One region of the Clostridium novyi NT genome, then DNA from elsewhere that is predicted to be linked to it. Evidence: a T-box and tRNA genes for the amino acid it is inferred to sense, from the RefSeq annotation. Region 1 holds a T-box; the other regions hold tRNA genes.

Region 1 (5,562 bases):
TTCATCCTATAAAAAGCAGAATCTTTGTTGTAAATAATAAAGCTTTAGATTATGCAGCATTCTGCAACGTATGTTTAACCTATTATAAACTTTTAGATGATTATAATGATGACAATTCATTACAAAGCAAACTAGTTTCTCTTATATTAAAAAAGTATTTGAAAAAACAACCTAATTACAATGAACTTAAAATCTATATTGAAAAAAAACTAAACCAATTAAACTCTTTAGAAAAAAATCCTCAAGATAAAAACTTAGATGAATTTGCTCATCCTTTTGCTGATTTAACTGGATTTATTATATCTTATTATATAGAAAATACAGATTATAAACTTGACCTATACTGGTTAGGATATAATTTAGGGAAATGGATATATATTATAGATGCTTATGACGACCTCGAAAAAGATATGAAAAGTCATAAATTTAATCCTATTAATCTATGTATAAATAAAGATAACTTGCCCTACTCAGAATTAGTAAAAGTTATAAGTTCTAGAATTGACTTTATTCTTTGTAATTGTGCAATGGAATGTTATAGCTATTTTCAAAATCTTCCTATACAAAAGAACTATGATTTACTTGAAAATATTCTTCACTATGGTTTACTTGAAAAAATGAATATAATATTTAAAAGGAGCGAATCTAACAATGAAAAATCCTTATGAAATTCTTGAAATAAATGAAAATGCTACAGAAGAAGAAATCAAACAAGCTTATAGAAAACTTGCAAAAAAATATCATCCTGATCAATACGGAGATAACCCCTTAAAAGATCTTGCAGAAGAAAAAATGCGTGAATTAAATGAAGCTTATGATTACCTTATGAAAAATCATCAAAATACTTCCTTTAATAATAATTCTGATTTTGGTAATTTTACAAACGCAACATCATTTAATGAAATTAGAATGCATATAAATAGAGGTAATATAAGTTACGCTGAAGCTCAATTAAATAATATGACAAATCATAATGCTGAGTGGAACTATTTAATGGGATTAGTTAATTTAAAAAAAGGATGGTATGACGCTGGAATTAATTATATAAGTATAGCTTGTAATTTAGATCCATATAATAAGGAATATATTAATGCTTTAAATATGCTGAAAAATAGGAATAATACATTTAGACAGGGATATAATACTAGTCGTAGAAGTGATTCTGATTTCTGTGATTGTTGTGTAAAACTTTGGTGTCTAGATACTATGTGTGAATGTTGTTGTGATGGTAATATAATTTCTTGTTGTTAAAGGAGATGTTTTTATTATGAAAGTATCTAACATTACAAAAGGTGGTATACTTATAGCTTTAACATTAATCTTTATTTATTTAAGCTCCATAATACCTACCAATAAATTATCCTTAATGACAATAACCTCTTTTATAATAATACTTTCAATTATCAGTTTAGGAGTAAAAACTGGTTTATTAGTCTTTGTTGCCAGTTCTATTTTGAGCTTTTTTATAGTTTCACCTAAAGAAATAGTTTTTACTTATATATTATTTTTCGGATTATATGGTTTTGTAAAATACTATATAGAACATTTTAATAATGTACCATTAGAATTATTTTTGAAACTTATTTATTTTAATGTTTCTATGTTTATATTATTTTACTTATATAAAACACTGTTTATAGGAGATTTTAGTTCCTATAAAATGTATTTCCCTATATATACAATTATAATTTTTGGTGAAATAATCTTCTTTATATTCGATTATGTACTAACATTATTTGTATCATATTATAATAAACACTTTGCATCTAAATTCTAAAATTATCTAAAATATTGACTTTTTATGAAAAAATGGTATAATTTATAACTGTTAATATTTTAAATATTGCCCAATAGCCAAGCGGTAAGGCACCTGACTCTGACTCAGGCACTCCGTAGGTTCGAATCCTGCTTGGGCAGCCAAACTTTATAAATTAGATTTAAAAGAGGCCTCTATAATAGAAGCCTCTTTTAACCTTTAATCATAAATTAAATATATTAACTTTTATATAAAAAACTAAAACTTAAAATTCTTTAATAAGTCTGCAAATGCAAAGTTTCCTTCATCTTCATCATTATATTTTTCTATTTCTTCTGCAACTTTATTTTCTGCATCTTTAATTGATAATGCTATTCTCTTATCGTTTTCATTTATTTCAAGTATTTTTACTTTTACTTTATCACCCTTCTTTAAAACATCTGAAGGTTTTGCTATATTTTCATCAGTTATTTCTGTAATATGAACTAATCCTTCTACTCCACCTAATATTTCAACAAATGCACCAAAATCTAAAAGTTTTACAACTTTTCCTTCAACTATATCATTAACTTTAAACTTAGAAGAAACATTATTCCATGGATCTTCTTCTACATTTTTAAGACTTAATGCAATTTTTCCTGTGTCCTTATGAAAATCAAGTACATAAACTTCTACTTTGTCTCCAACCTTTACAACATCTGAAGGATTATTTACTCTTTCCCAAGATAAATCTGAATTATGAATTAATCCATCTACTCCTCCTAAGTCTACAAATGCACCAAACTTTGCAAGTCTTCTTACAACACCACTTCTTTTTTCTCCTTTTTTAAGTGAAGCTAAAACCTTTTGTTTCTTATTTTCTATTTCTTTTAATTCAACTTCCTTAGCTGATAGAACTACTTTATTTTTCTTTCCATCAAATTCAATTACTTTAACCTTTAAAGTTTTACCTAAAAATACTTTTACGTCCTTAACAAAACTAGCTGATATTTGAGATGCTGGTATAAATGCTCTTATTCCATTTATATAACTTACAACTCCGCCTTTTACAACTTCATCTACTTTAGCTTCTAATATTGTTCCATTTTTAAATGCATCTTTTAATGTATCCCATGCTTTAACACTATCAGCTTTCTTTTTAGATAATAATACATTTCCCTCTCCATCATTTATCTTAACTATATATACATCTACCTTATCACCTGATTTTAAAATATCTTTAAGCTCTTCATCATCACTGCATACTTCATTCTTTTTTATAACTCCATCAGTTATATATCCTATATTCACTAAAACTTCATTTTGAGATACAGAAATTACTTCTCCTTCAATAATATCTCCAACATAAATCGGTTCCATAGTCTTATCTATAGCTTCCATAATATCTTGCATTGATTCTTCTTGTACTTTATCTTTTTCCATATGTATCTCCCCTTACTTTTATATTAAAATTCTTTTATACATTTAGTATACCAAAATACACTATATTAATAAATCTTATACATATGTTGAATAAAACCTTCTTATACTTGACATAATATACATATTACTTTATTTATATACAAATACCCTTGACAGTATTTCCTATTTACTCTATAATTAAAAAACAAAAGTTATATGTTATTGCTTTGAAAAGGAGTAGTAGTATTTTTTTCAATTTAAGAGAGTTGTCGGTAGCTGCAAGACAATATTGATAATTTACGAACTTGCCTTTGAGCTTATCTGTAAGAAGCAGATACGGATTAAACCGTTATATTTTTTAAAGTGAAGCTTTAAGCTTAATTAGAGTGGTACCGCGGAAATTACACCTTTCGTCTCTTTATTAAAAGAGATGAAAGGTTTTTTATTTTAAATTAATATTTTATTAAACTTATAAGGAGGTTATTTTATGGGAAACTACGGAACAACAGTAGATGAAAAATGGCAAAAGAAATGGGAAGAGTCTGGACTACATAATTTTGACGAAAATGCTCCAGGTGAAAAATTATACGTACTTGAAATGTTCTCTTATCCATCAGCTGCAAAATTGCATGCTGGTCACTGGTTTAACTATGGTCCAACAGATTCTTGGGCAAGATTTAAAAAAATGAATGGTTATAATGTATTTCAACCAATGGGTTTTGATGCATTTGGTCTTCCTGCTGAAAACTTTGCAATAAAGACAGGAATTCATCCTCAAGATTCAACAATGAAAAATATAGAAAACATGGAAGAGCAATTAAGATCAATGGGAGCTATGTTTAATTGGGATCATGAAATCATAACTTGTCTTCCTGATTATTACAAATGGACTCAATGGGTATTCTTAAAATTATATGAAAAAGGACTTGCATACAGAAAAAATGCTCCAGTAAATTGGTGCCCTAGCTGTAACACTGTTTTAGCTAACGAACAAGTATTAGATGGTCATTGTGAAAGATGTGATTCTTTAGTTGAAAAGAAAGCATTAACTCAATGGTTTTTAAAAATAACAGATTATGCTGATGAGCTTTTAGAAAAATTAGATGGTCTTGATTGGCCTGAAAAAACTAAAGCAATGCAAAAACACTGGATTGGAAAATCAAAAGGTGTTGAAGCAACTTTTAAAGTAGAAAATTCAGATATAACATTTGATGTATTCACTACTAGAGTTGATACTCTAAATGGTGTTACTTACGTAGTTCTAGCACCTGAAAATGAACTTGTTGATAGTCTTACAACTGAAGAAAACAAAGCTGCTGTTGAAGCATACAAAATAGAAGCTCAAAAACAATCAGATATAGAAAGACAATCTTCAACAAGAGAAAAAACAGGAGTATTCACAGGATCATATGCTATAAACCCTATAAACGGAAATAAAGTTCCTATTTGGGTTGGTGACTATGTACTTGCAACATACGGTACTGGTTGTGTAATGGCAGTTCCTGCTCACGATGAACGTGACTATGCTTTTGCAACTAAATATGATCTTCCAATAGTTAGAGTTATTGAAGGAGGAGATTCTCTTCCATTCACTGAATACGGTTCTCTAGTAAACAGTGGAGAATTTGATGGTTTATATGGTGAAGAAGCTAAAGAAGCTATTGTTAAGAAACTACAAGAACAAAAACTTGGAAATTGGAAAGTAAACTATAGACTTCGTGATTGGCTTGTATCAAGACAAAGATATTGGGGAGCTCCAATTCCTGTTGTTTATTGTGATAAATGTGGAACTGTAGCTGTTCCTGAAGAACAACTACCAGTTGAACTTCCATATAACATAGAATTTACTCCAGATGGTAAATCACCATTATCAAAAAGTGAAGAATTCTTACATACTACTTGTCCTAAATGCGGAGGTCATGCTGTTCGTGAAACTGATACTTTAGATACATTTGTATGTTCTTCATGGTATTATTTAAGATATGTTGATAACAATAACTCTGAAAAAGCATTTGACATAGATAAAGTTAATAAAATGCTTCCAGTAGATAAATATGTTGGTGGACCAGAACACGCTTGTATGCATCTTCTTTATGCAAGATTCATAACAAAAGCTCTTAGAGATATGGGATACTTAAACTTTGATGAACCATTTACTTCTCTTACTCACCAAGGATTAATACTTGGACCAGACGGACTTAAAATGAGTAAATCTAAAGGAAATACAATAGCTCCAGATGATTATATTAAAGAATATGGTGCTGATGTATTTAGAATGTACCTAATGTTCGGTTTTGCTTACTCTGAAGGTGGCGCATGGTCAGATGATGCTATAAAATCAATGAGCAAATTCGTAGATAAAGTTGAAAGAATTTTAGCTGATTCTAGAACACAAATGGCTGATT
Region 2 (5,562 bases), 360 kb from region 1:
ATTTAACATTAGTACATACACTCTCCGTACTAATATTGTTATTTTTAGTATCTAGTACAGCAATACCTGAATATACACTGTGTACATTTCCGCTTAAAGCTTTTAACATATTAAAAGCATGAGTTTCATCCTTAGGTTTGCCTAGCACTTTTCCATTAAAAGCTACTATTGTATCACATCCTATTACTATAGCATCTTCTTTTATATCCTTTGCTACTGATTCAGCTTTTCCCTTTGCAAGTTCTTGCACATACACACTAAAATCTCCATTAAACTTAACGGTACTTTCATCAAAGTCACTTACTATGATTTCAAAATCATCAATTATTCTTTTTAAAAGTTCTTGTCTTCTCTCAGAAGCCGATGCCAATATCACTTTCATGTGATCACTCCTAATATTTTCTATAAAGTAGTATAGCGATAATAACACCCACAATTGCCATTACATTAACATAAAAGTTTACACCAAATGTAAGCTCAACTACCTTTAAATTTAGTACAAATGGACTTGCTGTACCAATAGGATATGTAGCTTTCAAAAAGCCTAGGGGGGTTATACTATTTCCTAAAATTTCACCAATAAAACTTCCACATATTCCTCCTAGCAAAATAATAAATATGAAAAAACCACTCTTATTACTGCCTTTCACCATATATTCCCCTTTTAACTTTTTATCCTATATAGTTTATCACTTAATAGTGCCTTAAACAAGTATATATAGTTACATTTTTATTAATTTTACTTAAATAACATAATACAAATTTGTATTATAATACCTTGCATAGCTTATGTAATATCTATTGTAATAATTTTATATTTTTGTATAAGTTTTTATTTAATTCTTCTAAATTATCTCTAGTTATTTTTTCAGGTAATTTTTGAACATTGTTCCTTAAATCATTTAACACTTTATAATTTTTTTCATCTTCATTTACCTTATCTAATTTACTGCACCACTCTTTAATTTGATTTGTTTGTACAAATTTAGCTTTATTATCAGAAAAGCTATGTACTATTTGTAATTGTGCATTTATTATTTGAGCAATTTGTAAACTTGCTTTGTTTTCTAAATCAGGATTTATATTGACTTTAGTATATTCTATCTTTCCTTTATCTAAAGACTTTGTTACTTTGTCCACTTCTTCTTTTGAATAAACTCCAAGTATTACTTTGTACTTTTGATCTTCTTCACATATAAATGGATTTCCAAAATGCTTTATTTCATCTTTTAATACATCTGCATTCTCTACCTTAGAAAAAACACCACATTGTATTATTGTAAAGTTATCAATTTCCGTAATACCTTTATCTACTTTATTAGTTTTCTTTTTATTTTGTTCAGTTTGTTTTGAATTTTTTTGTTCAGAAGTCGCAGTACTTTTAGATTTTTTTATAAATACATTAGATATCATAGTTCCAGACACAAAGGCTACAATAAGAACTACACAAATTGATACTACAAATACAATACTATTGTTCTTTTTATTATTTTTCTTTAAATCATATCTAGTATACTTCATAATCCTACCCCCCATATTAAATTTATGCATTCTTACTTTAATCATATTTATAATTAATATCTTTTATACTATCATACCTATATTAACTAAGTTTTAAGCATATGTTTTTTTAATATGGTTACTTCTTCATTTTTATTTTTTAATGTTTTTGATACATAAAATTTATTTTTCTCAAAAAAATTTATGTATTTATAGTCTTCCTTTTGTACTCTAGTATAAAAATTAGATATACCGCAATCACAAAAGAAGTATTTTGATATTAGTTCTAAAATTTTACTTCCAACTTTATTATTTCTCATGTCCTTATCTAATAATAAATATCTTATCCAAACTTCATTTGGATTTTTAAACTCCGTTTTTCCTTTTAATACACCTATTAATTTATCATCTTTTTTAACTTTTAAAAAAAATTCACACTCGCTGAAATAATATTCTAAAAACCTATCGTAAAATTCACTATAATCTATATTATCCATATTTTTATTTTCAACATAAAAACTATTTTGCATCCTAATCCAATTATATATATCTTTAATATCTTCTCTTTCTACACTTGTGATTTTTATATTATTATAATCAAGTTTAATATCAAACATAATAACACACCTCTTTAATTTTATTTCTACACAAAGAAATTTTTTCCTTTAAAAAAACCTTTAAGCTTATAAAATAAACTTAAAGGTTATTTATTATTCAACAATTTATGTTAATCATTTTCATACATAAGAGTTACTGTTATTATCTTTTTTATAATTTTTTTAGCTTCTTCATAGGACATACCATATCTTCTTAAAAATTGAAATATTCCTGGATTATATCTCTCTATTTTCATTAAGATTTTATTTACATCTACAAAATCTTCGTAGTCCATATCACGAGATTTATCAACAGAATAGATATCTTCATCCATCATTTTCATTCCAAAATTATTTCTAAAATCAACATTTCTAAAATCATAGTTAGCAGATGAGTTACTATCGTCTAAATTATGGTCTATTTTATAATATGTCATAGGTTTAATACTATTACATTCCATATCATTTTGCCTAAACTGTGGCATAAAATAATTATTAGGATATCCTCCTTGAACCTCTTGGAACATTCTATAATTATTCATTGCTCTAATATAAGTATTAATAGGCACCATATCATAATCTTCATCTAATGTTTTTAAAGTGGTATCTTCTTTGTTTAAATTCATATACATACCTCCAAATAATATCAATATATTATAAGGTATGCTTTAATTTTTATTTTGAATACTCTTTTCTTTTTATTCCATAGCAATTAAAGATACTTTTACTACATTGTCCATCTCTTGCATCTCTCGAAGAAACTCATTTAACTCAACTACCATATTTGATATATCAAAAGTTATAGTAACACTAGCTGCATTATTTACTGGTATATCTTGATTTATAGTTAATATATTACCATTAATTTGAGCTATTCTGTCTAATATTCTTGAAAGAGTTCCAGCTTTATGCGATAACAAGAAACCAATTGTAGCCTTTTGCACATGAGTTCCTTCTAAAACGGAAAATACAAAGTCTTTATATTTATAATAAGAACTTCTACTAATCCCCACAATTTTAGATGCTTCAGTTATGTCTTTAGCTTTACCAGTTCTTAAAAGTTCTTTTGCTTGTAGCACTTTTCCAAAGACTTCTGGTAAAATTTTTGTATTTATTATTAAGTACTTATCCATATTCCTGTTGCCATCCTCCTAATATACCCAAAATCATTTTTTTATATATAAATAGAAAAGTGGCTAAAATGTTACGTTTAGCCACTTATTTGGTGCAGAAGATGGGACTTGAACCCATACACCAAATTGGTATACGCCCCTCAAACGTATGCGTCTGCCCATTCCGCCACTCCTGCATATATATTACAATTGTATAAATAATTTTATACTATCATAATATATATTGTCAATAGAACTATGAAAAATAACTTGAAATAACCTCTTTTATTCCCTTTATATATGCCTTATCTTTTTTATATAAAAATTCATATACGTTTTGGCTTACTTTAACCTTTTTCACATATTTATCTGTTTCCTTAAAAGGAATGTAGTGAAGGTCAACACCATTCTTTGAATTTTCCTCATTGTTAAGCCACTTTTTAACATTTCCTCTACCACCGTTATAAGCTGCTATAACAAGTTGCATATTATTATTAAATTCTTGTTTTAAATTGTCTAAATACCAACACCCCATTTTTATGTTAAACTCTTCATCATAAAGCATATCCACTTTAAAGTTTTTAACTTTCATTTGTTTTGCAGCCCATTTAGCTGTAGATGGTGTAAGTTGCATAAGACCAATTGCACCTTTATTTGACTTAGCATTCTTTTCAAAATCACTTTCTGTCTTTATAACTGATGCAACTAAATACGGATCTAAATTATATTGCTCTGAATATTTTACTATATATTCTTTATAATCCATAGGATAAAACATTCTACCTATTGGTTTTATACTAATAACAATTAAGATTAGTAAGATTAATATTCCCCAAACTGCAGTCAACTTTCTCTTTTTCATTTTTCCTCCTCAAGTCTAATAACCTTTCCTAAAACTTCTTCTAATTCTTTTTTTGTGTTATCTAAACTTCCACTATTATCTATAGTAAAATCAACATATTTACTCTTTTCTTCTAGAGACATTTGAGAATTTATTCTTTTTATAACTTCCTCATAATCCATATTATCTCGTAGTTTTACTCTTTCTATTTGAGTGTTCTTGTCTACCCAAACTAAAATATTATAATCCATTTTTTCATTTATTTTGTGCTCAATTAAAGTAGGCGCATCTACAACACAAATTTTTTCATTTAATTTATTACATTCTTCTATTCTATTAAATACTTCCTTTTTTATATATGGTATTATTATATTTTCTAGTTTTTTTCTAAGATCATCCTGTCCGAAAATATGATTTCCAAGTTCTCTTCTCTTTAAATTTCCATCCGCATCTACAAATTCTTCTCCAAAAGTTTCTTTTATCTCCTGAAGTATTTCTGGATATATATTTAGAACTTCTCTAGAAATAAGATCCGCATCTATAATAGGTATATCTTTTGACTTTATCATATTAGAAATGGTGCTTTTACCGCTTCCAATACCACCAGTTAATCCAACAGTTATCATAAAAATCCTCCCCCCAATTGTAGTAAATTTAAGTAACTAATTTTTTAATTTATTTTGCTTCGTACCATGTCTCTCCAACATTCACATCTGCTTCAAGAGGAACTAAAAGTTTCATTACATTTTCCATTTTATCTACTACCATTTCTTTAACTTCTTCTAATTCATCTTTGTAAACATTTAGTATAAGTTCGTCATGTACTTGTAATATTAATGTACTTTTTAAATTTCTATTTTTTAATTCATTGTAAACCTCAACCATAGCAAGTTTGATTATGTCAGCCGCACTTCCTTGTATTGGAGTGTTCATAGCAAGTCTTTCTCCAAATCCTCTTACTATTTTATTTCTTGATTGTATTTCTGGTATGTATCTTTTTCTATTTAATATAGTTGTTACAAAACCATCTACCTCTGCCTTGCTTATAATTTCATCTATATATTTTTTTACATTAGGATATCTACTAAAATAAGTATCTATATATTCTTTAGCTTCTTTTCTAGATACGTTTATGTCCTTTGATAAACTAAAAGCACCAATTCCATAAACTATTCCAAAATTAACTGCCTTTGCGTTGCTTCTCATAAGTGGTGTTACCTCATCAATTGGAACTTTAAACACTTCTGACGCTGTTATAGTGTGAATATCTTTGTGGTGTTTAAAAGCATCAATTAATTTCTCATCATCTGCAATATGTGATAAAATTCTTAATTCTATTTGAGAATAGTCCGCTGAGAATATAACTGATTCATCATTATTAGGTACAAATACCTTTCTTATCTCTCTACCCATTTCATGCTTTATAGGTATATTTTGAAGATTAGGTTCTGTACTTGAAAGCCTTCCTGTAGTTGTAACTGTTTGATTGAAACTAGAATGTATCTTTGCGTCT
Region 3 (5,562 bases), 360 kb from region 1:
AAATTCCTTGGGTAGGGGTTATTTTAACTGGAATTGTAATTTCAAGGGGAGCAAATTTTACTCATGATATAGTTTCAGCCATAAATAATGTGTACCAAAATTTAAAAAATACATCAAATACAGAAGAAAATAAGATAGACAAAAAGGATTAAAAATATAATATTAATAAAATAAATTTAAAAGGCCAAGCTAAATGCTTGGCTATTTTATAATAAAAAATTAGAAACTTACATAAAAACATTTAAAAAATCAATACTAAATAATGAGGTGATAAAAATGGATGAAAATATAAAAGAGAAAATAGATAGTATGGAAAAAGAAATAGAAGAACTAAAAGAACAGGTTAAAAGCATAAAAAGAAAAGAGGATTTTACAGGCAATGTAATTTTTAAAGAACCTATAAAAAATTATTATAATAGATAAAATTTAAAAATAAAGTATTATTAAAAAATGGGCTATAAAATATTTTTTAATAATACTTTTAAGTTTGTATACGCTATAAATTTAGTAATTTATCTTTTATAATTTTGTTTTGTTTTAATTTCTCAATATATGAATCATTAAATTCACTATTTTCTTGTAAGATAACCTTTATATCTTGAAGTTCTCTAAAAATTTTTTCTAATAAAATCTTTTCATCATTAGTCATAATGATAACCCCCTCATAAAAATTAGAATTACTATAAGCTAATTATAGTACGGAAATGACAAAAATAATACAGGTTATAAAATGAATATAATGAAAAAAATGAAAACGATTGAAAATAGTTTTTATTATCATGTTTCAATATTATAAAAATATTGTTAAATAAACATTATTTGTGATATACTCTTCTTTACTGTCTAAAAAAGGAGTGAGGAAGAGCATGAAGATAAATAAAAAACTTATATTTTCAAAAACTATTTTATTTATATTTATAATATCCTTTATAATTTTATTTCAAAAATTATTTGGAATAGAAAATACTCTTATAGGGGTAACTGTAATAACTGCTGCACTAATGCTACTAGAAGAAGATTTGACAATATCGCCTATGAAACATTTGGCATACTTAATAACAATTAATCTTCTGCTTGGAGTATTTTCATTTATTGCAAGTAAAAATCTATTTGTAGGTATACCTATAAATTTTATAGCAATGTTTATTATAGGATTTTTATTTTGCTATGATTTAAAAACTAATCTTTATATACCTTTTGGACTTCAGTATTTATTTATGTTAAGTGTACCAGTTTCTAATGAACAAATTTTAATGAGATTACTATCCTTAGTAATTGGAAGTGTTTTTATTATGATTTTACAACTTATATGTAACAAGCATAGACTAGTAAAATCAACAAATAAGTCTATAGAAAGTATATTTCAGGAATTAATTAATAAAAACGAAGCAGTAATATCTAAAGAAGATTATAATTGTATAGATATAAGTATTGAAAAAGAGATAAAAAAGATAAAAAAACTAGTATATGGTAAAAGGAAAAATGGGTTTTATTTAACTGAAGGTGGACGAATAAAACTTAATATAGCATTTATATTGCAAAGTATAAATTTATGCATGAATGATTTATACACTGATTATGAGGAAAATGACTATAAAGAAATTTTAAAAGCTGTACAAGATAAGCTTATAAGATTATACAAGAGCAAAGACGATAAAAATGCATTAAATAATATTAAAAAAGAAATAATGGAATGTATAAATGAAGAAAAGATAAAAAGTAATTCTCTATTAAAAAGAATACTAGTAAACTTAGATATTTTATGCAATTATTTTATACAACTAAATGAGTTAGAAAATCATGATTGTATAAATAAACATTATCCTATTCCACAAGATTTTAACATAATAAATATATTAAAAAGAAATTTTAATTGTAGTTCTTTAAGATTTACCTATGCAATTAGAGTTTCTATATGTGCTACCATATCTATATTTATAATGGATTATTTTAAAATATATGAAGCGAGATGGATGGCATACACAGTTTTTGCAATTGTACAACCGTATGGGGAAAATTCAAAGAGTAAATCTTACAATAGAATAAAGGGAACATTAATAGGTGGGTTAATATTCTTAGTGCTTTTTACTATAATTAAGAATCCACTTATAAGATCAATAATCGTAATGGGATCAGGATATATAGATGGATATAACACAAGATACGATAGAAAAATGATATGCGTCACATTGTCTGCCCTTGGAACAGCGGCAATAACATCTAGTGTAGGAACGGTGTTTTTGTACAGAATGTTATTTGTGTCTTTAGGATTAATTTTAGCTTTACTTGTAAGTAAGTTTATACTACCTTATATATTAAAGGATTCCAGTGATGATCTAATTAAAATGGGTAATTCTACAGTAGACAAGTTAATAGAAGAAGCTAAATTATATATAGTAGAAAAAAATAATAATCATGCTATAGAAAATTTGTTTATAATATCATCCCTTATAGAGGAAAAGTTTGATAATCTTCATAGTCATATACAAAGTTATGAAGAAGTTTTAAAAAATAAGAAAAAAATAATATCTAATATATATGAAATGTATATATGGGCTGAAAATGATAAAATCTTATATAACAACTTTAGAGAAAAATTATATGCTTTAAAGCATTCACTAAATAGCTGTAGTGTATAAAATAAAGATTCAATTATTTAATTTAAAGATTAAAATTTATATTTGTATATAGAATAGGTTTAATATTATAATAACCTTAGACAAGATTATTAAAACAAAATTAAAATTTAAGACGAGGGGTATAAAAATGACAAAAGTATCAGAATATCATAGTCAAGGATATAATTGTGCCGAATCCATAGTAAAGGCATTTAATGATGAAAACAATACAAACATACCAGTTTCAGTTGCTACTCCTTTTGGTGGCGGAATGGCTGTAGGGGGTACTTGTGGAGCTATTACAGGTGCGCTTATAGCATTAGGTTCATTAAAGGGTAGAGAAGAAGCTGCTGATGCAAACAATTCAAGAATGTATACTAGAGATTTAGTAAGTAGAGTAAAAGAAAAGTATGGAACACTTGAATGTATAGAATTAAAGAGAAAAGGCATAACTTGTAGAGAAATAATCGAGTATGCATACAGCATTTTAAAAGAAAGTGTAGAAGAAATTTAATATAAATATATAAAGTTAAAAGGCTTATAGCTTGGTTGCTATTTTTATAGCATTCAGGTTATAAGCTTTTTTATATAGTTTCTAAGATATAAAGATGATTTTAACTAAATTATTAAGTGGACTGTAGAAATTAATATTATAATATTATACAATTAAGTTAAAATGTTGGGTTTAGGTGGTATATATGAATAAATCTAATATTATTAGAGCATGTATTAGAAAAAAGAATAAGGTGAAATAATTATAAGTCTATGAAAATTAATTAAAAAAATTTAAAATTAAAGAATTATGGGAGATGAGAATATGGAATCTGGAATTATAAGTTTAGTACTCATTTTATGTATTATATTAAATAGCAATATTAATAAGCTCCAACGTAATCAAGAAGAAATAGAATTAAAATTAAATAGTATTATTGATTATTTTGGAATAGATGTACCGGATAAGTATAAAGAAAAAATAAGTTGTGAACTTAAAGATGAGTTAATAAAACTTATTAAAGCAGATCAAAAAGTTAAAGCCATAAAAAAACTAAGAGATGTTACTGGTATGGGTTTAAAGGAAGCAAAAGAGTATGTAGATAATTTAGATGTTAATTAAAAAAGGACTTTGGAATTAATCCAAAGTCCTTTTGCCATACATACGATTGGTGCCGAAGGCGGGACTTGAACCCGCACGCTGTTGCCAGCGACGGATTTTGAGTCCGTTGCGTCTGCCAATTCCACCACTTCGGCGCGTTTTACGAATAATATCGTAACATGTTTTTAATAGTAAGTCAAGAAAATTATTTTATTATAGAAATTTATAACATAAATTTATGAATATATTGTATTTTATAGAGGTGTTTTTAAAAGAATATAAAATACTGTATAATATATTGAAACATCTTTGTAAATCAATTTAATAATCAATGTATTAAAATTAATAAAATATGTTAAGCTTCTTAATTATACATATTTGACATTGAATAAGTGACATATATGAACTTATTCACATGGTAAGTAGTTAAAGCACATGATTCATCTTTAATAAAAATTGGTTATAATAAATAATGGAGGAATTATTTAATTTCATTGATATAAGTATATAAAATTAGTAAACTAATAAGTATACATGTTTTAAAATAACTGTGTTATTACAGTTAATAACGGAGGTTTATAATGAATAAAGAAAGATTATTAATACTTGATGGACATAGTCTTATGTACAGAGCGTTCTTCGCATTACCACCACTAACTAATAAAGAGGGAATACATACTAATGCTATCTATGGATTTATAAAAATGCTTCTTAAAATGAAAGAAGAAATAAAACCAGATTACATAGTAACTACCTTTGATAAAAAAGCTCCTACTTTTAGACATAAAGAGTATGAAGAGTATAAGGCAGGAAGAGCTAAAATGCCTGATGAACTTAACGAGCAATTCCCAATAGTTAAGGACATATTAAACAAACTTGCTATAAACATATTTGAAATTGAAGGATTTGAAGCAGATGATTTAATAGGCACCTTATCTAAGTTTGCAGAAGAGAAAGGTATTGAAGTTTACATTGTAACTGGAGATCGTGATGCGCTTCAACTTGCAACTGATAATGTCCGTGTTGTTATAAACAAAAAAGGAATGAGCGAAAAAGAAATATACGACAAAAATAAGATGATAGAAGAATATGGAGTTACTCCAACTGAGTTTATAGATGTAAAAGGACTTATGGGAGATAAATCGGATAATATACCGGGAGTTCCGGGAATAGGAAACAAAACTGCATTAAAACTTATAAAAGAATATGGAAGTATAGAAAATGTTCTAGAAAATGTAGAAAACATAAGTGGTAAAAAAATGAAACAAAATCTTATAGACTATAGAGAACAAGCTATTCTTAGTAAAAAACTGGCCACTATATGCAAGGATGTACCTATAGAAATTAATTTAGACGAAATAAAATCAAAAGAAGATTACGATATACAAGGTGTTAGACTGTTATTCCAGAGCTTAGGTTTTAAATCTTTATTAGACAATATAGGTGATAATGAAGGTTTAGATAAAGAAGATGAAGCAGAGGTAAAGGAATCTGATATAAATATAAAATCTACAAATATAAATACAATAGAGAATTTTTCAAAATTTGTAGAGGGTATAGATGATAGTATTTATATTCAAGCTGATTTTGTAGATGAAAATATTTATTCAAAAATAGAATTTAATAATTTATATGTAAGACACAAAGAAGAAGTTTTCGTAATAAGTGCAAATGAAATAAAAGATAAAGATGGAGCAAAATATTTTGAAATTTTAAAAAATCTTTTTGAAAACGAAAAAATAAAAAAAGTATGTCACGATAGTAAGAAAGTTTATGTTGTTCTAAAGAAACACAATATTGCTGCAAAAAATATAGCTTTTGATACTAAAATAGCAGCCTACTTACTTCAAC

The links. The T-box of region 1 lies ahead of leuS (leucine--tRNA ligase). A T-box ahead of a tRNA ligase gene usually reads a tRNA of that ligase, here a tRNA-Leu.
Region 2: it encodes a tRNA-Leu, which carries the amino acid that the T-box ahead of leuS (leucine--tRNA ligase) is inferred to sense. The anticodon was not compared.
Region 3: it encodes a tRNA-Leu, which carries the amino acid that the T-box ahead of leuS (leucine--tRNA ligase) is inferred to sense. The anticodon was not compared.

Annotation. Positions count from the first base shown of each region.
Region 1 covers NC_008593.1:521,836-527,397, reverse strand. Annotated here, with positions in the region: gene NT01CX_RS02525 (DUF5685 family protein) at 1-668, shown strand, start outside; gene NT01CX_RS02520 (DnaJ domain-containing protein) at 652-1,251, shown strand; gene NT01CX_RS02515 (hypothetical protein) at 1,268-1,777, shown strand; tRNA gene NT01CX_RS02510 (tRNA-Gln) at 1,845-1,920, shown strand; gene rpsA (30S ribosomal protein S1) at 2,015-3,178, opposite strand; T-box leader at 3,376-3,578, shown strand; gene leuS (leucine--tRNA ligase) at 3,645-5,562, shown strand, end outside.
Region 2 covers NC_008593.1:883,926-889,487, reverse strand. Annotated here, with positions in the region: gene NT01CX_RS04035 (Maf-like protein) at 1-382, opposite strand, end outside; gene NT01CX_RS04030 (DUF4321 domain-containing protein) at 393-650, opposite strand; gene NT01CX_RS04025 (SPOR domain-containing protein) at 799-1,521, opposite strand; gene NT01CX_RS04020 (GNAT family N-acetyltransferase) at 1,608-2,117, opposite strand; gene NT01CX_RS04015 (hypothetical protein) at 2,228-2,722, opposite strand; gene NT01CX_RS04010 (ACT domain-containing protein) at 2,795-3,229, opposite strand; tRNA gene NT01CX_RS04005 (tRNA-Leu) at 3,320-3,405, opposite strand; gene NT01CX_RS04000 (lytic transglycosylase domain-containing protein) at 3,465-4,070, opposite strand; gene coaE (dephospho-CoA kinase) at 4,067-4,675, opposite strand; gene polA (DNA polymerase I) at 4,725-5,562, opposite strand, start outside.
Region 3 covers NC_008593.1:877,835-883,396, forward strand. Annotated here, with positions in the region: gene NT01CX_RS03965 (hypothetical protein) at 1-152, shown strand, start outside; gene NT01CX_RS12210 (hypothetical protein) at 277-423, shown strand; gene NT01CX_RS12215 (hypothetical protein) at 497-649, opposite strand; gene NT01CX_RS03970 (FUSC family protein) at 867-2,639, shown strand; gene NT01CX_RS03975 (C-GCAxxG-C-C family (seleno)protein) at 2,767-3,132, shown strand; gene NT01CX_RS03980 (ribosomal protein L7/L12) at 3,436-3,732, shown strand; tRNA gene NT01CX_RS03985 (tRNA-Leu) at 3,780-3,866, opposite strand; gene polA (DNA polymerase I) at 4,293-5,562, shown strand, end outside.